Regions from separate parts of the Mesorhizobium sp. B1-1-5 genome, predicted to be linked through region 3. Evidence: riboswitches for the same ligand, from Rfam matches in the RefSeq annotation. Region 3 holds a riboswitch; each other region holds the start of a gene.
The links. Region 3 has a riboswitch for cobalamin ahead of FJ980_RS17960 (CbtB domain-containing protein). Riboswitches for the same ligand answer to the same signal wherever they lie in the genome.
Positions count from the first base shown of each region.

Region 1: it holds a riboswitch for cobalamin, as region 3 does, so the genes downstream of both, FJ980_RS20825 (DUF1636 family protein) here and FJ980_RS17960 (CbtB domain-containing protein) in region 3, are expected to answer to the same signal.
Region 2: it holds a riboswitch for cobalamin, as region 3 does, so the genes downstream of both, FJ980_RS08670 (DUF1636 family protein) here and FJ980_RS17960 (CbtB domain-containing protein) in region 3, are expected to answer to the same signal.
Region 4: it holds a riboswitch for cobalamin, as region 3 does, so the genes downstream of both, bluB (5,6-dimethylbenzimidazole synthase) here and FJ980_RS17960 (CbtB domain-containing protein) in region 3, are expected to answer to the same signal.

Region 1 covers NZ_VFWS01000078.1:59-5,634, forward strand. Annotated here, with positions in the region: partial or broken gene FJ980_RS20815 (cobaltochelatase subunit CobN) at 1-1,618, opposite strand, end outside; gene cobW (cobalamin biosynthesis protein CobW) at 1,637-2,674, opposite strand; gene FJ980_RS20825 (DUF1636 family protein) at 2,671-3,102, opposite strand; cobalamin riboswitch at 3,142-3,345, opposite strand; gene FJ980_RS20830 (winged helix-turn-helix domain-containing protein) at 3,376-4,575, opposite strand; gene FJ980_RS20835 (NADH-quinone oxidoreductase subunit A) at 4,908-5,273, shown strand; gene FJ980_RS20840 (NADH-quinone oxidoreductase subunit B) at 5,264-5,576, shown strand, end outside.
Region 2 covers NZ_VFWS01000016.1:39,003-44,578, reverse strand. Annotated here, with positions in the region: gene FJ980_RS08680 (helix-turn-helix domain-containing GNAT family N-acetyltransferase) at 167-1,102, shown strand; gene FJ980_RS08675 (AraC family transcriptional regulator) at 1,345-2,178, opposite strand; cobalamin riboswitch at 2,412-2,617, shown strand; gene FJ980_RS08670 (DUF1636 family protein) at 2,709-3,095, shown strand; gene FJ980_RS08665 (ABC transporter ATP-binding protein) at 3,092-3,880, shown strand; gene FJ980_RS08660 (ABC transporter substrate-binding protein) at 3,913-4,860, shown strand; gene FJ980_RS08655 (iron ABC transporter permease) at 5,214-5,576, shown strand, end outside.
Region 3 covers NZ_VFWS01000058.1:5,495-11,070, reverse strand. Annotated here, with positions in the region: gene FJ980_RS17980 (cation diffusion facilitator family transporter) at 1-678, shown strand, start outside; gene FJ980_RS17975 (DUF1259 domain-containing protein) at 831-1,730, opposite strand; gene FJ980_RS17970 (hypothetical protein) at 1,847-2,320, opposite strand; gene FJ980_RS17965 (CbtA family protein) at 2,573-3,313, opposite strand; gene FJ980_RS17960 (CbtB domain-containing protein) at 3,476-3,685, opposite strand; adenosylcobalamin (AdoCbl) riboswitch at 3,686-3,829, opposite strand; gene FJ980_RS17955 (histidine phosphatase family protein) at 3,913-4,485, shown strand; gene FJ980_RS17950 (PilZ domain-containing protein) at 4,637-4,909, shown strand; gene FJ980_RS17945 (isoprenylcysteine carboxylmethyltransferase family protein) at 4,913-5,380, opposite strand.
Region 4 covers NZ_VFWS01000005.1:1,988-7,563, reverse strand. Annotated here, with positions in the region: gene dxs (1-deoxy-D-xylulose-5-phosphate synthase) at 1-447, opposite strand, end outside; gene FJ980_RS03265 (pirin family protein) at 714-1,634, opposite strand; gene FJ980_RS03260 (DUF2277 domain-containing protein) at 1,644-1,910, opposite strand; gene FJ980_RS03255 (exodeoxyribonuclease VII small subunit) at 2,104-2,355, opposite strand; gene FJ980_RS03250 (histone deacetylase family protein) at 2,359-3,285, opposite strand; cobalamin riboswitch at 3,402-3,580, shown strand; gene bluB (5,6-dimethylbenzimidazole synthase) at 3,623-4,354, shown strand; gene FJ980_RS03240 (hypothetical protein) at 4,355-5,338, opposite strand; gene FJ980_RS03235 (TetR/AcrR family transcriptional regulator) at 5,573-5,576, opposite strand, start outside.

The DNA.
Region 1 (5,576 bases), on a different contig from region 3:
TCTCGTCACCCCATGCGGCCCTTACGGCATAGCGCGCTCCCTCGGGCAGATCTGCCGAAAGGGCGAGATAATCCATCAAGGCAAGGCCAAGCCCACCCACCTCCAGCGCATCCAGCAATCCCCGCGGCGATTGCGGAATCCCCTCAACCGCATAGCCCTGTTCCTTCAGGTCATGCAGCATCGCAAGCACACTGGAGGGCACATCGAGCCCGACGGCATAACCTGTACGTCCGGGCGCGCTCGGATAGTCAGGGATCAGGATCGCGAGCTTGCGCTTCGCCCGCTCGGTACGCTGCAGGCGGACAAACGCCGCGACGCGCTTGGCGACCTGCGCCACGCGGTCCGCCTCCGGCCGGTTGGCGAAGGCGCGGAAGGCGAGCGCCGGATCGGTCTCGACCTCGCCCTTGAAGGAGATGGCGCCGGCCAGGATGCGGCCGTCGAGCTCAGGCAGGACCACATGCATTGCAAGATCGGCAGGAGCCAGGCCGCGCTGGTTCTTTTCCCAGACCTCGCGCCTCGTCGTGGCGACGATGACCTGGAAAACGGGCACACCGGCGCGGTCGAAGAGGGTCTCGGCACCGGGCTCCGCGCCGGAGGCGAAAGCGGTTGCGGTGACGATGGCGGCGGGGTTCGATGTTGCGATGGCATTCTCGACGAAGGCCAGGGATGCCGGGTCTTTGAGGCTGGAGACGAAGATCGGTACCGGGGTGAGCCCTTGCAGCTTCAACGCTTCCACGAGAACGTTGATCGGCGCTACGTCTGCCGCCAACAGCATCGAGCGGTAGAAGAGGATGGGGATAGCCGGGGCGCTGAGGTTGCCAGCGTCGAGTTCCGTCGCCCCCCCCTCTGTCCTGCCGGACATCTCCCCCTCTAGGGGGGAGATCAGCTGTCGCCGGCCCCGGCGCCTTTTCTTCATCGGCATCAAAAAAGCCATCTGCAACATCTCCGATTGGCGAAACCGTCGACCACAGAGCAATCTCCCCCCTTGAGGGGGAGATGTCCGGCAGGACAGAGAGGGGGGCGACGGAGCGCCGACCTTTAAAAGGCTCGGCTCCTCGACGACGCCAACTCCAGGCTCATAATACCCCGCCTTCGGCACGCTGACCGGTTCGGCCACGGCCGCATCCGACCCCGCAAGCCTTGCCAGCCTTTGCACCAGCGCGCTCATATTCGCCGGGCCGCCTTCGCGGAAATAGCCGAGCAGAGCGTCCAACTCGGCGCGCGGCAGGGTCGAGGCTTCGATCAGCCGCTGGTCCTCGTCATGGCTTTCGCCGGGCAGCAATGCCAGCTTGATGCCGCGCTCGCGCGCGACCGCGGCGAGCTGGTCGCAGCCATAGCGCCACCAGTCATAGCCGCCGAGGATGCGCACCAGCACCACCCTGGCGTGGCGGGCGACGCTGTCGATCCACAGGTCCACCGACATCGGGTGCCGAAGGTCGCGCAGCGCCGCCAACCGCATCGATGGTAGCCGCCCCGCATCCGCCGTCCAGGCGGTGGCCAGGCCGGCGAGATCGCTGTCGGTAAAAGACAGTGCCACGACATCCGCAGGCGCCTGCCTGAGGTCGATCGGCTCGGCGAGGTCGTCGAGCGAAGCGGATGTGGTGGTGAGGATGTGCATCGCTTTTTGGTATTAGCCTCAGCCGGCGAGGATACGCTCGATCGCCGGGCGGTTCAGCCCCTTGAGGCCGATGACGACGAGCCGCGAGCGGCGATCGTCCTCGGACGTCCAGGCGCGGTCGTAGTAATGATTGACGCGTGGGCCGACCGCCTGGAGCAGGAGCCGCATCGGCTTGCCGCCGACCTCGACGAAACCTTTGACGCGCAATACGTTTTCCTGCTCGGCGGCAAGGGCGACGCGCTCGGCCAGCTCGTCGGGATTGGTGATCGAGGGGATATCGAGGACGAAGGAATCGAAATCGTCGTGCTCATGGTCGAGCTCGTCGTCGTGATGGGTCTTGCGGTTCTCGATGTCGTCCTCCACCGCAAGGCCAAGGCCGAGCAGCACGGACGGATCGACCTTGCCCTGCGCTGTCGGCACGATCTTGACGGCACGCGCGACATGCTCGCCGATGACGGCGTTGGCACGGGCGGAGCCTGCCGCATCCATCAGGTCGCTCTTCGACAGGATGATCAGGTCGGCGCAGGCGATCTGGTCCTCGAACACCTCCTCGACCGGATCGTCATGGTCGAGGGAATCGTCCGCCGCACGCTGCGCCTGCAGCGCATCCATATCGGAAGCGACACGGCCGTCGGCGAGCGCCGGGCCGTCGACCACGGCGATGACGCCATCGACGGTGACGCGGCTCTTCACGCTCGGCCACTGGAATGCCTGCACCAGCGGCTTCGGCAGAGCGAGGCCCGAGGTTTCGATCAGGATGTGATCGACCTTGGGGTTGAGCGACAGGATTCGGTCGAGCGCCGGCACGAAATCGTCGGCAACGGTGCAGCAGATGCAGCCATTGGCGAGCTCGACGATGTTCTCCTCCGGACAGGAGTCGACGCCGCAGCCTTTGAGAATCTCGCCGTCTATGCCGACATCGCCGAACTCGTTGACGATGATCGCCAGCCGCTTGCCCTTGGCGTTCTCGAGCAGGTTGCGGATCAGCGTCGTCTTGCCGGCGCCGAGGAAGCCGGTGACGACGGTGCAGGGAACACGGGAAACGGATGCGTTCATGGTCGGTCCTTCAGCATGTCGAGGGGAGGGATGCGGGCAACCAGGCCGCGCTTGAGAGAATCGGGCCGGCCGCGCCAGGGGATCAGGCCATCGGTCGAAGTGGCGAAGAGCTTTGCGCCGGCGATGAGATCGGCGCCGCTGGTCGTGTTCAGATCGCCGAAGACGTAGCTCCAGCAGCCGTCGCGCAGCAGCGCCGCGCTTAGCCGGCGCTTGCAGTTGCCGAGGCATTCGACGGTACGGATGTCGATCTTTTCGCCGCAAGCCGCCCGACGCGTGTCTTCGGCAAGCAGCGCGCCGGCGCGCGGATGCGCATCCGACCCGGTCTCGTCGCGGCAGGATGAGCAGACGATGACGGCGACGCCGGCCAAAGCGTCGGGCTCGGACGGAACATCCGCACTGTTTGCCGGGAAACTGCCGTTGCGATCCAAAACCATGCTCCTTGCCCGGAAAACCCGCCGGGCATTCGGATACTTAAAGTCTCAGACGGCAGGTCTCCTGGCTCGCGGGTCGTCGCCCTGAATGCCGCCTTCCCGGGAACATCCCAGTGGTTTTCGGCAGAGGCTCGTCGCTTACAGTTGCGGGGACAGCCGCGGATTTGGGTTTTGGCCCGCACCGCATTCCCTCTTGGCTCCTCCCTTTGCCGGGAGAAGACCGTCTGGGTCAGGATTTAGGCTTACGGCTAGGTCCCTGTCAACGCGCAGCTACGACACCGCGATGTCGGCCAGCGCCGGTCCGACGTCGCCGGCCGGCGTCACTTCGATTGACTCCAGGCCGAGCCAGCCCTGCATCTGCTTCAACTCGTCGAAGAGCTGGGCGGCCGTTTCGGGCGGGGCGCCGGCCTCGGCATAGGCAGCGTGGACACGCAATACGCTGGCCGGGCGATCGGCCCTCAGATCGACGCGGGCGACGATCCGGTCGCCGAGCAGGAAGGGCAGCACGTAGTAGCCATATTGGCGTTTCTCGGCCGGCGTGTAGATCGCTATGCGGTAGCGGAAATCGAAGAGTTTCTCGGTCCTGGTGCGTTCGAAGACGACGGGATCGAAGGGGGCGAGCAGGGCACGCGCTTCTATCCGGCGCGGAAAACGGGCGTCCTTGTGGAGATAGGCGGTCTTGTCCCAACCTTCGACCTTCACCGGCAGCAATTCGCCGGCATCGACCAGTTCCTCGATGCGATCCTTCGTGTCGCCCGGCGCGAGACGAAAATAGTCGCGAAGGTCGCCATAGGTGGCGATGCCATGGGCGCGGGCGGAAATGCGCAGCAATTCGCGATGCGCGTCCTCGACCGAGGGTACGGGCAGGTCGAGCACCGCCTGCGGCAAAACGCGCTCGGGCAGGTCGTAATAGCGTTCGAAGCCGCGGCGGTAGGCGGTGGTGATGCGCCCGGCCCAGAACAGCCATTCGAAAGCGTGCTTGGCCTCGCTCCAGCCCCACCAGCCGCCATTGCCCTTGTGGCCTTCGATATCGGAGGCGGCGATCGGACCGCGATCGGCGACCTCTCTATATATCTCGTCGATCATTTCCTTGCGTTCACGGCCCCATTTCGCCAGGCCGAGATACATCTCGTCGCCCTGCTCGGCGCGCTGCATGCGCCAGCGCATCAAAGGGTAGGTCTCGACGGGCAGGAACGACGCCTCATGCGCCCAGTATTCGAACACGGCGCGCTTGCGGGTGACCGCGGCATTGTCGAGCAGCGTAAGCGGGTAGGGGCCGAGACGCGAATAGAGCGGCATGTAATGCGCGCGCACCACCGCGCTCACGGAATCGATCTGCAAGAGGCCGGTTCGCGAAAGTACCCGCGCAAGGTGGCGGCGATCCGGAGCTCCTGCGGGGCGGGGGTCGTTGAACCCTTGCGCGCCGAGCGCGACGCGCCTCGCCATGGCCAGCGAAATCTTATCCTTCATCAGGTGTCGCCCCGATCGTCCGTTGGATTTTTTAGCCGGTGATTCCTGTCATGCTAGCAGGCAAATGGCGGGAGATATGTCAGGAGAAAAAACTGGAGTAAAAGCTGAAGGAAATCAAACAGGAGCGGATCGGACCAGTTTCTTCCGATAAGGCGTCCAGCGCCGCGATTTGAACAACGTTTGACTTGCGTCACCGAAACCGCTGCGCTAACCCTCGCCGCGTTGCAGCATGGGCCCGTTAAAACGGTTCAGCGGTTAAACTGTCACGCTTCCGCATTAGAGTCCGTTGCTGTAATCAAAGTGAACTGCCCCCGCCGAAGGAAAGTCGCCGCATGAGCGCACTCCTAAGTTCGTACCTGCCTATCGTGCTGTTCATCGCCGTGGCGATGATCGTCGGTCTGGCGCTCATCGTCGCTCCGTTCCTTGTGGCCTACCGCAATCCCGACCCGGAAAAGCTTTCCGCCTATGAATGCGGGTTCAACTCGTTCGACGACGCCCGCATGAAGTTCGACATCCGCTTCTACCTGGTGTCGATCCTGTTCATCATCTTCGATCTCGAGGTCGCCTTCCTGTTCCCGTGGGCGGTGTCCTTCTCGAAGCTCGGCATGCTCGGCTTCTGGTCGATGATGGTGTTCCTGGCGGTGCTGACCATCGGTTTTGCCTATGAATGGAAAAAAGGAGCGCTGGAATGGGATTGAACGACAGTTCAGGCACCCTCGTCGCGCCGAAGCCCAAGGGCATCATCGACCCCAACACCGGCAGGCCGGTGGGGGAGGACGATCCCTTCTTCCTCGAAATCAACAACGAGCTGGCCGACAAGGGTTTTCTCGTCACCTCGACCGAGGCGCTGATCACCTGGGCGCGCAGCGGCTCGCTGATGTTCATGACTTTCGGCCTGGCCTGCTGCGCGGTCGAGATGATCCACACCTCGATGCCGCGCTATGACTCGGAGCGTTTCGGCGTCGCGCCGCGCGCGTCGCCGCGCCAGTCCGACATCATGA
Region 2 (5,576 bases), on a different contig from region 3:
ATAGCGTATTCCCATCTTGGGAACAAGCGAGATTTCCCAATTCGGGAATACCATGCCCGAGATGCACCCACCGTAACGGCTCGACCTATCGCGAGATCATCAATTGCCGTATTTATTGACTCAGTCAACTAAATGGTTGATCCTGTCCATGACAGGAGGATTTCCCATGACCGTCCACAATCACCCCGGCAAGGACCGTATCGATGCGGTGCGCGCCTTCAACCGCTTCTACACCCGCCAGCTCGGCCTGCTCGAAGAGGGCCTGCTGAAAAGTCCGTTCTCGCTGACCGAGGCGCGGGTGCTTTACGAGCTCGCCCATCGCGATGGGCTGGTCGCAAGCGACCTGGTGCACGACCTCGGCCTCGACCCCGGCTATGTCAGCCGGCTCTTGAAGAAATTCGAGGAGCGCGGCCTGGTCGGACGCGAAGCCAGTGAGACCGACGCGCGCCGCGCCTCGATCGCGCTGACGCCAGCCGGCAGGGAAGCCTTCGCGCCTCTCAACCAGGATTCGCATGACCAGGTGCGCGCGCTGCTCGATCGCCTGGCGCCGGCCCACCAGGAGCGGCTGGTCAAGGCTATGCGCACCGTCCAAGACTTGCTCGGCGACAGACCTGAAGCCAAGGTTCCCTATATCCTGCGGCCGCTGCAGGTCGGCGACATCGGCTGGATCACGCACCGCCAGGGCATGCTCTATGCGCAGGAATACGGTTGGGACGAGACCTACGAGGCTCTGGTCGCAGAGATCCTCGGTGAATTCGTCAAGAACTTCGTCCCGCAATGGGAGCGCAACTGGATCGCCGAGCGCGAAGGCGAGGTGGTCGGCTCGGTCTTCGTCATGCGCAAATCGCCCAAGGTCGCGAAGCTCAGGCTGCTCTACGTCGAACCGTCGGCGCGCGGCCTTGGCATCGGCAGGCGGTTGGTCGACGAATGCATTACCTTCGCGCGCGCCAAGGGCTACAAGACGCTGACGCTCTGGACCAATGACATCCTTGGTTCGGCCCGCCGCATCTACCAGGCTGCCGGCTTCAAGCTGGTCGAGGAAGAACGCCATCATTCCTTCGGCAAGGATCTTGTCGGGCAAACGTGGAATCTCGAGCTTTAGCGCTTTTCCTTCTCCCCTTATGGGGTGAGAAGAGGTCCGCGTAGCGGACGAAGAAAGCCAATTGCTTGGCTTTTCGAACTTCGAACGCCCTGAGCCAGCGAAGGGCCGGGTGGTGTCGCCGAAGGCGACGGATGAGGGGTGCTCCAGGGAAAACCGGCGTCTCACTCCGCTGGAACACCCCTCTTCCGTCTCGGCGCTGCGCGCCGATCCACCTTCTCCCACAAGGGGAGAAGCGAAAGCGCTCATCCTTTGACCGGCACCCAGATCTCCAGCCCGCCATTGCCGGTGCGGGCATCGAACTCGGGCCCGTAGCGCTCGAACTCGGGCGCGTCGGCGATCTCGTGTCCGGAGACCGGCAGCCACTTGTTCCAGATCGTGTTGACGGTCCGGCGGATGGTCGAGATGTGCTCGCGATGCGAGAACACCGCATATTTCTGCGCCGGCACCCGCACGCGTTGGAAATCCTTCGGCAGGTCGGAGAAGTCCAAAACCTCGACGCCGACGACATAGTCGAAATTGCCGGCATCGTCGCCATTCGTGCACACGCCGTAGAAGACGCCGGGCACCTCGCCCGGAATGTTGCCGATATAGGGGGCGAAGCGCTGCCACTGCATCGGAATGCCGGCGCTGGTCTCGCAGCTGTAGCGCTCGCCGAGCCCGGCGACGAGGAAGGGGCGGCTGGTCTCGAAGCGCGGCGGCTCGAGCGCGGTGAGAAGCGAACTGTCCATCAGCATGGGCTCCACAAGATCGAGGTTTTCGGTCGAGCCTTGCGCGCGCACCAACTCCGGCGTGGTGCCGAACTCATCGCGAAAGGCCCGCGTGAACGCCTCATGCGAGCCGTAGCCGGCATCGAGCGCGACCGAGAGAATGTCGCGCGCGCCGCCGGCCAGCTTGCGCGCCGCTTCGCTCAAGCGGCGTGCCCGCATATAGCCCATGACCGACCGTCCCGTGGCCGCGCCGAAGGCGCGCGTCACATGGAAGCGCGACACGCCGCTGCTTGCCGCTATCTCGTCAAGGTCGATGGCGTCGGGCAGGTGGCTTTCGACGAACCACAGCGCTTTCTCGGTCGGGTTCATGGCTCCTCGCATTTGGCTCGGCGACACTAGCCTCCGCGCCGCCGGCCAGTTTGATCGAAATTGCGCTTTGAGCGAAGTCGAGCGGGTTGACAAGCCAAGGCAATGTATTCTAGCTGGTAATGTTATTACATATCAGAAGGAAATAAACGACTTGTGGCAACGACCCGACGATCCCGCCATGTCTTTCGCACGAGGGGCGGACGAAGGCCCGTTGCGACTCGCACGCGGACAACCTACGATAGCTGCGTCATGGTCCCCGAGCCGCAAGGCGAGGGGTGAAAAGGGAACACGGTGAGGCTCATCCGAGTCGAGGCCGTGGCTGCCCCCGCAACTGTGAGCGGCGAGCTCCATCCGAAACGCCACTGGCCGGCAAGGCTGGGAAGGCGGATGGCGTAACGACCCGCGAGCCAGGAGACCTGCCATCGACACGAGTTGACCGGACGGGGTGTGCCGGGAGGAGACGCGGACACCGGTCTTGTCGGCCGGTTCGTCCGGCATCCTTCCGCCGCCATTTTTGGAAAGTGACGGAAATGCTGGACGTCTTTAGCCATCGCATCATCGTCTGTTCGCTGTGCCGCGATACCGTGACCGGGCGTAGGTCCGGCGGGGATTTGTGCGCCGACCTTCGCTCAAGGCTTGCCGAGACTTTGGCGTCGTCATTTGCTGTCGAAACCGTCGACTGCATGGCCGGCTGCTCGCGCCCGCTGACTGTCGCCTTCAACGCGCAAGGCAAGGCCAGCTATCTCTTCGGTTCCATCGACAGCGGCACCGACGCCGGCGCGCTGGTCGAATTTGCCAGGCTCTATGCCTCGCTGCCCGACGGCTGGTGCAATTCCGGCCAGCGCCCGGCAAGGCTCGCCGGCAAGATACTGGCGCGCATCCCCGCCGCGGGCAAGGCCAGGGAGCAGGTCCGGTGAGCGCGCTCCTGCTCGAAGCCCGCGATTTGCGCGCCACGGCAAATGGCCGGATGTTGGTCGAGGATGTCAGCCTGTCGCTGGCAGCGGGCGAGCGGCTCGCCATCATCGGCCCCAATGGCGCCGGCAAGACGACTCTGCTGCGCATGTTATGCGGGGCGTTGTCGCCGAGCCGCGGCGAGGTTCGCCTTGCCGGACGCCGGCTGGACAGGATCACCGCCGCCGAACGGGCGCTCAGCATCGCCGTCGTCGGTCAGACGGACCAGCCGGATCAACGCCTCGCGCTCATCGACTATGTCGAGCTTGGCCGTGTCCCGCACGCCGGTCTGAGGCGCCGGCACGACGATCGCGACATCGTCGTCGAGGCGCTGCGCCGGACTGGGCTGTTGCCGTTGCTCGCGCGCACCGTCGGCTCGCTCTCCGGCGGCGAGCGCCAGCGCGCGCAGCTCGCCCGCGCCATCGCGCAGGAGCCGAAAATCCTGTTTCTCGACGAGCCGACCAACCATCTTGACCCGCGCGCCCGCGGCGAGCTGCTCGAGCTGGTAGCCGAATTCAACATGGCCGTGGTCGCCGTGCTGCACGATCTTGCGCTTGTGGCGCCCTTCGCCACCAGCGTCGCGGTGATGAGCAACGCCCGGCTGCACGCCCTGGCTCCGCCGCGCGAGGCGCTGGCGCAGCCGCTTGTCCGCGAGGTGTTCGGCATCGACGTGCTGCGCCTCCGGCACCCGACCGAGGACCGCGAGCTCACCGTCTTCGAGCTTCCCATGCGCGCTTCCTCGCCGTCCTGAACCTGCACAACCCCAACAAGGAGCATCATCTCGTGAAACGCCTTGCCTTGTCGCTGGCCCTGTCGCTCGTCGCCTCGGCCGCCTTCGCTTTCCCGGTCACCGTCGACAGCTGCGGCAAACCGCTCACCTTCGATGCACCGCCGAAACGCGCCGTCATCCAGGATCTCAATATGGCCGAGATGGCTTTCGCGCTGAAGCTGCAGCCGTCGATCGTCGGGCTCACCGGCATCACCGGCTGGTATAAGGTCGGCCCTGAGTTCAAGGCCGAGCAGGGCGCCATCCCGGAGCTGGCGCCAAAATATCCGACGCTCGAAAACCTCGTCGCCGTGCAGCCGGATTTCTTCTTCGCCGGCTGGTATTATGGCATGAAGCCGGGCGGCGAGGTGACGCCCGACACGCTTGCCCCGCATGGCATCAAGACGCTGGTGCTGACCGAGAGCTGCGTCCATCTCGACAAGAACCGGCCCGCCGCCTCGATGGACCTGCTTTATGGCGACGTCGAGAAGCTGGGCAAGATCTTCGGCAAGCAAGCGGAGGCCGAAAAGCTGGTCGACGGCTGGAAGGCCGAGCTCGCCGGCATCATGGCGAAGGTGGGTGGCCGCAAGGGCACGCGCGTCTTCCTCTACGATTCCGGCGAGGACAAGCCCTTCACCGCCGGCAGGTTCGCCATTCCCAACGCCATTATCGCCGCCGCCGGCGGCGAAAACATCATGGCCGACATGGAGACGAGCTGGGGCAACACCGACTGGGAGACGGTCGCCTCGCGCAATCCCGAGTTCCTCATCCTGCTCGATTACCAGGATGGCGGCGGCTACAGGAAACTGCTCGATTTCCTTAAAGTCCATCCGGCGATGAAGGAGACGGACGCGGTCAGGAACGAGCGCTTCGTGGCGCTGCGCTACGCCGAGCTGACGCCCGGACCCGCCAACATCGAGGCGATCGGCAAGATCGCCAGGGCCATGCATCCGGAGGCGTTTTAGGTCTGAGGCACGGATGAGCTGGGACTGTTGCCGTTGATGGATAGCCTGCCTTGGAGAATGGCGAAAACGCCCCTCACTTCGTCATCCACGGGCGGAGCAAGGAGCGAAGCGACGCGGCGCAGACCCGAGGATCCATTCCGTGGCTTTCGAGCGTTGCAACCGTGCGGAATTCTACGCGGTCGATCTCCGCGCGCCAGGTCACGGAATGGATTCCAGGGTCTCCGCGACGGCGCTTCGCGCCTGCTTCGCCCTGGAATGACGAAGTCGCGGAGACCTCGGCCAATCTCGAACGTCGGCGCGGCGATAGTAGGTCCGACGACGTGAACTTGCGTTATACCCCGTTCATCCTGGCGATGGCGCTGGGCGCTATCCTGCTGGTTGCGCTCGCGCTGCTTTCGATCGCCTATGGCTCGACGCTGATATCCTTGCGCGAGGTCGTCGGCGCGCTGGCGCATGCGGCCGGGCTCGACAGCCGCGGCCCATCGGGCCCGGTCGGCAGCATCGTCGTCGACCTGAGGTTGCCGCGCACGCTGCTGGCGATCGCCGTCGGCGCCGGCCTCGGCGTCGTCGGCGCGCTGCTGCAGACCGTCACCCGCAATGACCTCGCCGACCCGTTCCTGTTCGGCCTCTCCTCGGGCGCGGCAGCCGGCGCCGTTTCGGTCATCACCGTCTTCGGCGACAGTTTCGGCATCTGGACGCTCCCGCTCGCCGCCTTC
Region 3 (5,576 bases):
ATCATCGGCCTGCTCATCACCGTCGCCATCTTCGCTATCGTCTGGCAATCGGCGCGCTCGGTGCTGACCCGGATGCTGGACGGCGTCGAGCCCGGCCTGGTCGGCGAGATTCATCACGCCGCCGACCATGTCGCCGGGATCGAAAGGGTTGCCGACGTCAAGGCCCGCTGGCTTGGCCACAAATTGCATGTCGATGTCGAGATCGCGGTCAATGACGGCCTGCTGCTTGCCGCCGCGAACAACATCGCCGCATCGCTCAAGGCCGAGCTCTTCGCGCACATCCCGGCACTCGACGTCGCCACGGTGCGCTTTGCCGAGCCGGAGACGGAAACTGGCCACCATCATGCGCCGGATCCATTCCTGGTCTCGGGCAAGCTAGCCAGCGGGCTGCTCGAAATCGTCGACACGCCGCAGGGCGAGCGCATGCGGCTGCGCCTGTCGCGTCACGCCGAGGGCCTGCAGGCGAACGTCGCCATTGAAAGGGCGAACGGTGCGGTCGAAAGCCTGCCGCTGTCGCCGGTCGGCGGCGACCATCATTATTTGCAGAGCCTGGTCGCACCTGCCGAACCGCACGAATTCAGCGCCAGGCTGCAACTGGCGGCCGGTCCCGACACCGAGGATTTGCCCTTCGCCATGGCCGAACCGGAAGGCCACCATCACGAGCGCGCGCATGGATGATACAGGCACTCTTTAAGGACCAGCGCGAAATCTACCTGGCGAACGCAACACTAGGATGCGGCGTAGATGTCCGCTTTCTGGCCCCGCAGCCGTTCGACGCAGGCCGGGCCAACGCAGCCGCCTTCGGAATTTCGCCGGGACTGCGTCAAAGATCAACTACCCGTCTTGAGGTGCACTTGGTCGAGCGCCAGCCTCAGCCCTTTGGCCAACTTCCCGACATCGTCATTTGCCCAAAAATGCATGAAGAATAGCCGGGGTTGATCGTCGAGCATGTGGTTGTGCACAGCGGTCACCTCTATCCCGCTTTCCCGCAGAGCTCGTAGTACCGGATTCACTTCAGAGGCGATCAGGACGAAATCGCCGGTGATCGCGGCCTTGCCACTTCCGGTCGGCTGGAAATTGATGGCAATCGCAGAGCCCATTGCATCCGGCACTTCCATACCATCGTCCTTGACGGTCTCCGCTCGCGGGATGCTGACTTGATAGACGCCGCCGTTGACCTTGCCTTTGTGGCCAAGCGCCTGGTCGATGATCAACGTATCGAGATCAATTGACTTCGAAGCAGCGGCGGCGCTCGCCGGCGCGTCAGAAAGCGGCGTCGCACTCTGCTGCAACGCTGAATGCAGCGCGGTGGCCAATTTTTCCGGATCGCCGTGACCAAGGACGTGCATATACATCGTCTCCGGCTGGGCTCTCTGCAGGTGATTGTGGAGGGCCGTGATCTCGATCCCGCTTTCAATCAGTTTCATCATCACGGGGTCGATCTCTGGCACGGTCAACACGAGATCGCCCATTACCATGGCGTCGTGATCGCCCATGGGTTTGAATGCGAGCCATGAGCCGAGCGCCAAGGCCGGTTTGAGTTCCACGCTGTCGAGAGTGACTTTCAGATCGGAGCGAGGCAGCCCGACGCGGTAGACTCCCCCTGGTGCTTCTGTGCCGGATTTCCCGAGCGCCTGCGCTACCGCCTTCCAGTCGGGCGCGGCAAGGGAGGGTTGGGCAATTCCAAGGGAGGCTGCTAACGCGAGGCCAGCTATGATTCTTCCATGCATGATTTGCTCCTGTGTTCAGCCCAGGTGCCCAAATGAAAACGTCTGCCGTTCCGAGATGCCATCGCGCTCGCGGAATTGTGATGCGCGCTCGGTTTCCGTGAAACGGTGAAAAGCCCCTAGGCCGTGCGGCTACGCGGCGCGCCGATAATCGACCATGCGGCGGCGCCGAGCGCGGCCACAGTGCCGAGGATCACCGCAAGGCTCGGCAAGTGGAAGAAGATGTCGCGCCAGCGTGGCTCGACGACCGCGCCGGTGCTGAAGGCCTCGCCGCTGTACTGGCACAGGATCCACGACGCGCCGCTGCGCACCATCTCGGCATCGATGTCCGAGATCAGCGCCTTCGCACCCCGTTCAGCTGAAGGCATCGTGGCCATATAGGTGAGCAGCGCCTTGGCGGCGGCGAAATAGGCGTGGCTGCATTCGTTGAACGGGCTTTCCTCGTCGCCGAGGCTGCCCGGCATCAAGCCCCAGAGGCAATAGGTGAATTGCAGATTGCCGTGATTGTAGAGCCGGCGGAAGGTTGGGTCGGTCGCGGTCTGGCGCAGGGCGAGGTCGAGGATCTCGCCGCGATGGCGCGCGATGACGGCCATCTGGCCGTGGGTCAGGCTGGGGATCTGGATGCCTGGAGGAGGCGGGGCCGAGGATCCGCTATGCGCTTGCGCGGATGTGGCGGCCAGAAATGCGAGCAGCGCCGCAACCGAGCAATTCCAGGAAAAGTGTGCGGCGGTTTTCCGTCCGGAATTGCGAGAAAACAAAAGACCAAAGTGGCTCTGCGGTCGTACCGACCGTTGAGCCGCTTTGGCCGCCAGGGCGCGAAACAGTGGCGGCCAACGCACGGGATTTCAGGCGTAGCGGCGTGCCGGGCCGCGCTGGTCGCGAACCGCGACCACGCGCTCGGCGACCGCGCCGAAGCCGAGCCCGACGACGGTCCACAACACCAGCTGGATGCCGAGCGAGGCGACGCGGAACTGCCACAGCACCGCTGCCGAGAAGTTCTCCGGCACTTCGTTGATGTCGGGCAGCGCCGCCTTCACCAAAGCGAAGACGACGAGGAAGGCGAGCCCGGCCACGATCGAAGCGTTCCAGGCGCCGAGCTGCTTCCACAACCGCTGCGCCAGACCCACCGCCGCCACCATCGCCGCGATCGAGATCACGATCATGATGAAGAACAGCTCGGTGCGGTAACCGATCGTTTCGGCATTGCCGACCGCGGGCGGGTTGGCCGGATATTTGAGGCCGGGCACCACGATCACGGCCAGGAAGCCGAGCAACGCCAGCACCGCCGAGGTGCCGCGCGGTCCGAGCGAGCCCAGCCGGCCATAGGCATAGGCGAAGACCAGCGAGAACAGCCCGCCAACCGCGGCGCCATAGATCAGCACGCCGGTTGCCAGGCCGATGCCGGCTTGCGTGGCGCGGCTGACCAACTCGGGCTCCGGCGCCTCGCCGGCGGCCTGGGCCTGCTGTTCCTCGAAGGCGATCGCCTTGTCGACCTGCGGCTCGCCATAGACACGGGCGAAGGCGAACGCCAGAATCCCGGCGACCAGCCCGACAAGCATGCCGCGCAGCAAAAGTTTTCCAACCATGTCACTAATCCCTCTAAGCAATTCCAGGAAAAGTGCGTAGCGGTTTTCCGTCTGGAATTGCGTTAAGCCAACCAAGCAATTCCAGGAAAAGTGCGTAGCGGTTTTCCGTCCGGAATTGCGTTAGATCAGAATCGAAAGCGGGCTCAGCGATGCTGAACCGCTTTAGTGGCAGGGGAAGCCGAGCAGGTGGCGGCCGTCATGCACGAATTCGTGCACATAGGTGCCGCGGATCAGCGAGGTCGCGCCTTCTTCCGCACCGACGAAATAGATCGCCAGCATCAAAAGCAGCCCGCCGAGGATGGCCCAGGGCAGAAGCTCGCGGACCGGAATCGCAACCGGGCCGTAGCTGGGGGCGAAGGTGGTGTCGGACATATTGACCTCCCGTGGGATACTGCGTCCCGTTGATCGAACGATGCTGCGGAATAAGGCCTGACTTTCGGCTGGTGCCGATCACAGTGGCGCGACCGTGCCGGACTCGCACCGGCTTCCAATCCCGTATAGCACTAAGACACTTGTCAGCACTTCGTTCGCCTGTCAACGACATGTAATGGCGGCACGGCTACTTGAGGCCTGTTTTTCGCTGGGCCACGGAGTTTTTCATGCTTGTCCGCCTGACGATGATCGCAAGCGGAGCGACGCCCGGAATGCGCAAGGGCCGCTTTCCGAACGATGAGCCGCCGGAGCAGCGCGCCCTCGATCGCGCCGGCGCGCTGGCCGCTTCGCTGCGTCGCGCCGACCGTGTCTGGACAAGTCCGGCGCTGGCCGCGCGGCGGACGGCCGAGGCGCTCGGACTTGACGCGACGGTCGAGCCGCTGCTTGCCGAGCAGGATTTCGCACGCTGGGCCGGCAAAAGCTTCGAGGAGGTGCAGGCCGAGGACCCGGAAGGCATGGCGGCCTGGTTCGCCGACGCAGACGCGGCGCCCCATGGCGGTGAATCGCTCGCCGCCGTCGCCCGGCGGGGTGCTGCGCTGATGGAGCGGCTGGCCGGCGAGAGCGGTCACACCATCGCGGTGACGCATGCCGTGCCGATCCGCGCCGCCATGGCGCATGTGCTCGGCGCGCCGCTTTCCTCGGTCTGGAAGATCGATATCGAGCCGCTGTCGCTCACCGAGTTCCGTGGCGACGGCCGCCGCTGGGTGCTGCGCGCGAGCGGCGTCACTGTCGCCGGCTGAACGCTCAGGCGTGAACGCTCCATCCGTGGACCCGGCCGGCATATCAAGCCGGCACACCACCGTTTCAGTGATCGCTAACGGAACGGAAACGCTTCGCTGCTATGGTGCGGCCCCATGGCGAGGAGAGCCTTGCCTGAGGAGCCCGCCGGATATGGCCAGTTTTCCCGAGACCGAGCGACGTCTTCATGCGCGCGAATTCGTGCTCAAGCAAGCCACGATCATCGCCGCCGGCGTCAGGATCGGCTGCTCGGTCAGAAATCAGCACGAGCAGGGCGCGGAATTGCGCGTCGGCGCCAATGTAGAAATCCCGGACCGCTTTCTGCTCGAGGTCCCGGCCGACGATACGGCCTATCGCGCTTTGGTGCGGTGGCGGCGCAACGACCGCGTCGGCGTGGCGCTCTACAGCAACGCGCCGAAGGACTGATGCTCAAAGATAGCGGCGCACGCTCGCCCTGTAGGCGCGGTAGGGTTCGCCGAACTTGCGTTCCAGATAGGCTTCCTCGCGCAGCACCACGCCGTAATGCAGGATGGGGAAGCTCGCGATGGTTGCGATGACGGCCCACCAGCTGTCAAAGAGCAGCCCGATCCCGAGAAGCAGCCCCATCAGGCCGACATAGAGAGGGTTGCGGGTGAAGCCGAACGGGCCGCCGGTGATGATCGCGGTGGTCGGCAGCGTCGGGTTCACATTGGTGCCGCCGCGCAACATGATCGAGCGTCCCCAGGCGATGATCGCAACCGCCAGTACTGCCAGCACTATGCCGAGCACGATGGTCAGCGGGCGGCCGCCGATCGCCAGCGGCCAGACATAGCGCAGCGCCAGCATCGCGATCAGCGCCACGAGAAAGAGCAGCGGCGGGAACACCGCCACGCCCGGATTGTCCGCTTTGTCATCCATAGCCATCTTCATCGACCAGGCGCCATTGCCGCCACTATGCACGGACGCTCGTCGTCCAGCAATTCGTGACTTGATCCTGCCTAGGCGATGTGCAACCCGGCATATCGGGAACACAACCGTAGCGCGCGCGTTCACTATCGCCGATCAATAGGATTTCGCGGATGAGCAAGACAGCTGTTTGGGTGGCGCTGATCGC
Region 4 (5,576 bases), on a different contig from region 3:
GTCGCCGATGACGGAAATGACATTGTTGCGGCCGCCCGACAAGTCGCGGGCCATGGCCATGCCGAGGCCGGCCGAAATCGAGGTCGAGGAATGCGCGGCACCGAACGGGTCGTATTCGCTCTCGGCGCGCCGGGTGAAACCGGAGAGGCCGCCTTCCTGGCGCAGCGTGCGGATGCGGTCGCGGCGGCCGGTCAGGATCTTGTGAGGATAGGCCTGGTGGCCGACGTCCCAGATCAGCCGATCCTGCGGCGTGTTGAAAACGTAGTGCAGCGCGACAGTCAGCTCGACAACGCCGAGGCCGGCGCCGAGATGGCCGCCGGTCTGCGACACGGTATCGATCAGCTCGGCGCGGAGTTCCGCGGCAAGCTGCGGCAGCGCGCTCTCATCAAGCGTCCGCAAATCCGCCGGAATGCGGACCTTGTCGAGCAGCGGCGTGTCTGGCTTCACTCGGGGCGCGTCCTGCCTTATCGATCGAACACGGCGCTACCAGCAGATTGCGCCATAATCATGCGCGGGAATAGTCCGCCGACGGGCGAATGTAAATGCGCGCCAGTGACGCGTGCTACGCTGCAAGGTGTATTGAGATTCAGGTCAGGCCGCGCCGAAAATGATGGATTCCGAGAACCGGAGCGGAGCGTACTCAAAGTACGTGAGCACCGGAAGCGCAGGAAACCGGCATTTGCAGGCCGGCCTCACCTGAATATCAACACACCTTAGTTCTCGGGCAGCGGAATGAACTCCTCCTCATCGCCGGGAACGATATCGAAGCGGCCCGTCTTCCATTCCTGCTTGGCCTGCTCGATGCGTTCCTTGGAGGACGAGACGAAATTCCACCAGATGTAGCGTTTGGAGCCCAGCGACGCGCCGCCGAACAGCATGAAATGCGCACCGCGCTCGGAGGAAACGACGATCTCCTCGCCCGGCTTGAACACCAGAAGCCGCTCGGCCGGGAAAATATCGCCGGCGATCGAGACGTCGCCTTCCAGCGTGTAGATGGCGCGCTCCTCGGCATCGGCCGGAATCTTCACGCTGGCACCGGCGGCCAGCCTGAGATCGGCGTAGAGCGTGTCCGATGCGGTCGCCACGGGCGAGCGAAGGCCTGAGAACGCGCCGATGACGACGCGGCCGCTGACACCCTCGGCATCGATCTGCGGCAAGCAGGCCACCGACGTGTTCGCGAACACCGGAGCAATCTCCTCCTTGCCGTCGGGCAGCGCCAGCCAGGTCTGCAAGCCCGAGACCGACATCGGCGCGCCGCGCAATTCCTGCGGCGTGCGCTCGGAATGAACGATGCCGCGCCCGGCTGTCATCAGATTCACGTCGCCCGGCGCGATCACCATTTCGGTGCCGAGCGAATCCCGATGCCTGATCCTGCCGTCGAACAGGTAAGTGACGGTGGACAGGCCGATATGCGGATGCGGGCGCACGTCGAGCGCATGGCCGGCGCGCAGGATCGCAGGGCCCATGCGGTCGAAGAAGATGAACGGCCCGACCAGCCGGCGCTTCGCCGTCGGCAAGGCGCGGCGCACCTCGAAGCCGCCGATGTCCTTGGCGTTCGGAACGACCATCAGCTCGATCTGGTCGCAGGCGAAGGCATCGCCGGGTTCAGGGTCGTTTCCCGGAAAGAAACTCATGTCGGATCCTCAGGCGAAACGCAGCGCCGACCTGGCCTTCGCCTTGGCAGCTTCTTCCTCGCGGTTGCGCGGTTCCTGGTTGGTTTCGAGCGAATCGATCAATTCGCGCGCGACAGCCGCGATCGCCTCGACGGCATGGTAGAAGGCATGCTCGTTGCGCTTGGACGGCTTGGTCGAGCCGCTAAGCTTGCGCACGAACTGAAGTGCGGCGTCATGCACTTCGTCATTGGTCGCCGGCGGCTCGAAATTGGCCAAGGTCTTGATGTTGCGGCACATGGCTTGAACTCCTTACCTGCTTTCTCTGCCCTTACCCGGTCTGAGATCATCCACTGAGGTGTTGAGATTCAGGTCAGGCCGAGCCGAAAATGGTGGTTTCCGAGAACCGGAGCGGAGCGTACTTGAAGTACGTGAGCACCGGAAGCGCAGGAAGTTGCCATTTGCAGGCCGGCCTCACCTGAATATCAACACCTCAGTCGGCGTCCAGCGGTTCAGTTCCCACCGGCTTGCCGTCGCGCGAAAGCCTGATCTTTTCGACCTTGTCCTCGGCCGCTTTCAGCAGCCGGTCGCAATGCGCCTTCAGCGCTTCGCCGCGTTCATAGATCTTGATCGACTGGTCGAGCGGAACGTCGCCGCGCTCCAGATCATCGACGATCTTCTCCAGCGCGTCGAGCGCCTGTTCGAAGCTCATCGCCTTGACGTCCTCATTGCCTTCCAATGCCATACCCTATCCCTTCATCAGCCGCCCGACATGGGCGGCGACTGAAAATGCCAGTCCCTGCAGATCGTAGCCGCCTTCCAACAGGCTGACGAGCCTGTTGGCGCTATGGCGCCCGGCGCGCTCCATCAACTGGCCTGTCGCCCAATCGAAATCGTCCTCGGTCAGGTTGATCTCGGCCAGCGGATCGCGGTGGTGCGCGTCGAAGCCGGCGGAAATGATGATCAGGTCCGGCGCGAACGCATCGATGGACGGCAGCACGCGCGACAGGAATGCGTCGCGGAACAGGTCGCTGCCGGTCTGCGGCGAAAGCGGCGCGTTGACGATGTTGCCGGCGCCGGTCTCGCCCTTCGCGCCGGTGCCTGGGTAAAGCGGCATCTGGTGCGTCGAGCAATAGAGCACCGACGGGTCGTCCCAGAAAATGTCCTGCGTGCCGTTGCCGTGATGGACGTCCCAGTCGACGATGGCGACGCGCTCGGCCTGATGCTTGTTCTGGGCGTAGCGGGCGGCGATCGCCGCCGTGTTGAACAGACAAAAACCCATCGCCGTGGTCTTCTCGGCATGATGTCCAGGCGGACGCGCGGCGACGAAGACGTTTGCCGCACGACCCTCGAAGACGTCGTCCACCGCCGCATTGGCACCGCCGATCGCGGTGATCACGGCCTGCCAGCTTTTCGGGCTGGCGCTGGTATCGGCGTCGATCGACACGATCCCGCTGTCAGGGATCGCCGCGCGCACGCGCTCGACGAAATCCTCGGGGTGCGCATAGAGGATCGTTTTCTCGTCGCCTTCCGGCGCCTTGACGCGGTCGAGCGCCGCAAAAGCCTCGTCGTCCAGCACGCGCTCGATGGCGCGCAGGCGGTCGGGCCGCTCGGGGTGACCGGGCGGGGTGAGGTGTTCCAGGAAGATCGGATGCGTGTAGAGACGGGTGGCCATGGCGCCTAATCTAGGGACCTGGCGGCCGAATGACCATGTTTGGCAGGCCGAATGGCTGGGGAAAATCGCGTCTTGCCGTGTCGCTAACGCCATTGGCGCGGCCCGAACTTCGCTGTAAGGTCGCGTCGCTGCCTGGTGCCCGCGACGCGGGAGAATCGGGAACACGGTTGAACTCCGTGGCGTGCCCAACACTGTAAGGGGGACCGCGCCGGCAAACGCCACTGTCGAAGACGGGAAGGCGCCGGATGCGGGACGATCCCGAGCCAGAAGACCGGCCCGGCAGACATGGTTTTCCGCTTGGTCAGGCGGGGGACTGCTTGTCGCAAGGGGAAAAGCGATGACGGCAGCAGCGATCGCCGCGAGCGGCGACGACTTTGACCAATTGGCGCGCGACGCGGTCTACCGGGCGATGTTCACCAGGCGCGACGTGCGCAGCCATTTTGTCCCCGACGATCTCGACGACAGCGTGCTGGCCCGGCTCATCACCGCCGCCCATCACGCCCCGTCGGTCGGCTATATGCAGCCGTGGAATTTCATCGTCATCCGCGATGCCGAGCGACGCAGACAAGTGCGCGACCTGTTCCTCGCGGCGCGCGAGCAGGAATTGCCGGCGATCGAGGCGGAACGGCAGGCGCTCTACCGCAAGCTGAAGCTCGAAGGCATCTGCGAAAGCGCGCTCAATCTGTGCATCACCTGCGACCGGCAGCGCTCGAAGGACTCGCCGCTCGGGCGCTGGCACAATCCGGAGATGGACCTCTACAGCACCGTCTGCGCAGTGCAGAATTTCTGGCTGGCGGCGCGGGCCGAGGGCGTCGGCGTCGGCTGGGTGAGCATCATCGAGACCGAAGCGCTGAAGCGGCTTCTCGCGATCCCCGAGCATGTCACGCCGATCGCCTATCTCTGCGTCGGCCGCGTCTCGGCCTTCGCGCCGAAGCCGGACCTCGAGGCGCATGGCTGGGGCAAGCGCCTGCCGCTGCCCGAACTGATCATGAGCGAGACGTTTCGCGGCGCCGGCGAGACGCCGCTCAAATCGGCGATCGCAAAGCTCGGCAGCGCATCAAAGCCATGATCAGGCGGCCCTTGGCGTATCCCAGCGCGAGCCACCGCCGAGAGAGCCCAGCGCCTTGTCGCGCAGTTCCCTGAATTTGGACGAGGTCTCGGCGAGCCGCCGATCCCATTCGGGATTGGGCACCTGGCCTTCGATGGCTTCGAAATAGACCTGCATCAGCGAGGCGATGGCAAAAGGCTCGATGAAGGATGCCTTGAAGGCCCAGGCAAAGACGATGGCGAGCACGAAAGCCCAGCCGGCAAGCTGGCCCGGCATGACCCACAGAATGGCGGCTGCGGGCGCCAGCATCAACAGGAAGATGACGAAGGACACGCCCCACATGATCGCCGCCAGCCAGACGGCGTTCTTGACCATGTGCTTGCCGTTTTGCGCGTAGAGCACGACGCCTTGCCGCGCCGTCTCGAAAGGCGAGCTCGAATTGATGCGGATGTTGTAGCCGAGGATGATCTCGTCGACATAGGTCAGCGACAGGCGGATCACCGTGTTGATGAAGCTGACGATGCCGCTCAGGCCCGGAATGGGCAGGAAGGCGGCGATGCCGCCGATCAGGCCGGTGATGGCTCGGATGGCGCCCTTGACCAGCTGGTCGACGACGAAAAGGATATTCGCCTCGGCAAAACGCTGGGTGACCACTTCCTTGGCGTAGGCGATCTGGCCCTGGCCGTCGGGAATGTCATGGCCGTCGATCAGATGCACCATGACGGCGATATGGCCCGCTTTCAACACATAGAGGATGTATTCGCGGATCCAGTAGACGGCGATCGAGACGACGCCGAAGCCGACCACGCCGCCCCAAAGCGCGAAGGACACCGGCCCGTCGGGATCGGTCGAGATGTGACCGACGCCGTAGCCGACGCTGGCGCCCGTGCCGGTCGCCATGATGTAGGCGACCGTGATGCCGAAATAGACGATCATGCGAAAGACGATGAACGGCCATGTCCGCATCATGATCGACACAGATCTGGCGATGCTGAAGTCCCACATGCCCCGAGTCCCCCTCATCCTGCGCATGACCCCGAAAATCGGAATCGATTTTCGGAAAAGGATCATGCGCCGAATTAAAGTTTTACAGCGTTCCTTTGCGCGTTCAAAGAACGCGCGGCGCTGTAATAGATGGCGAAGGAGCATGCGCTTGCCCCGGCGATTGTCAATCGCGGCAGGGTTGCGCCGGCCCGAAACCGGTGCACAAGCCGGTGGCTTGGTTACCCGAGCGTGCCGTCAA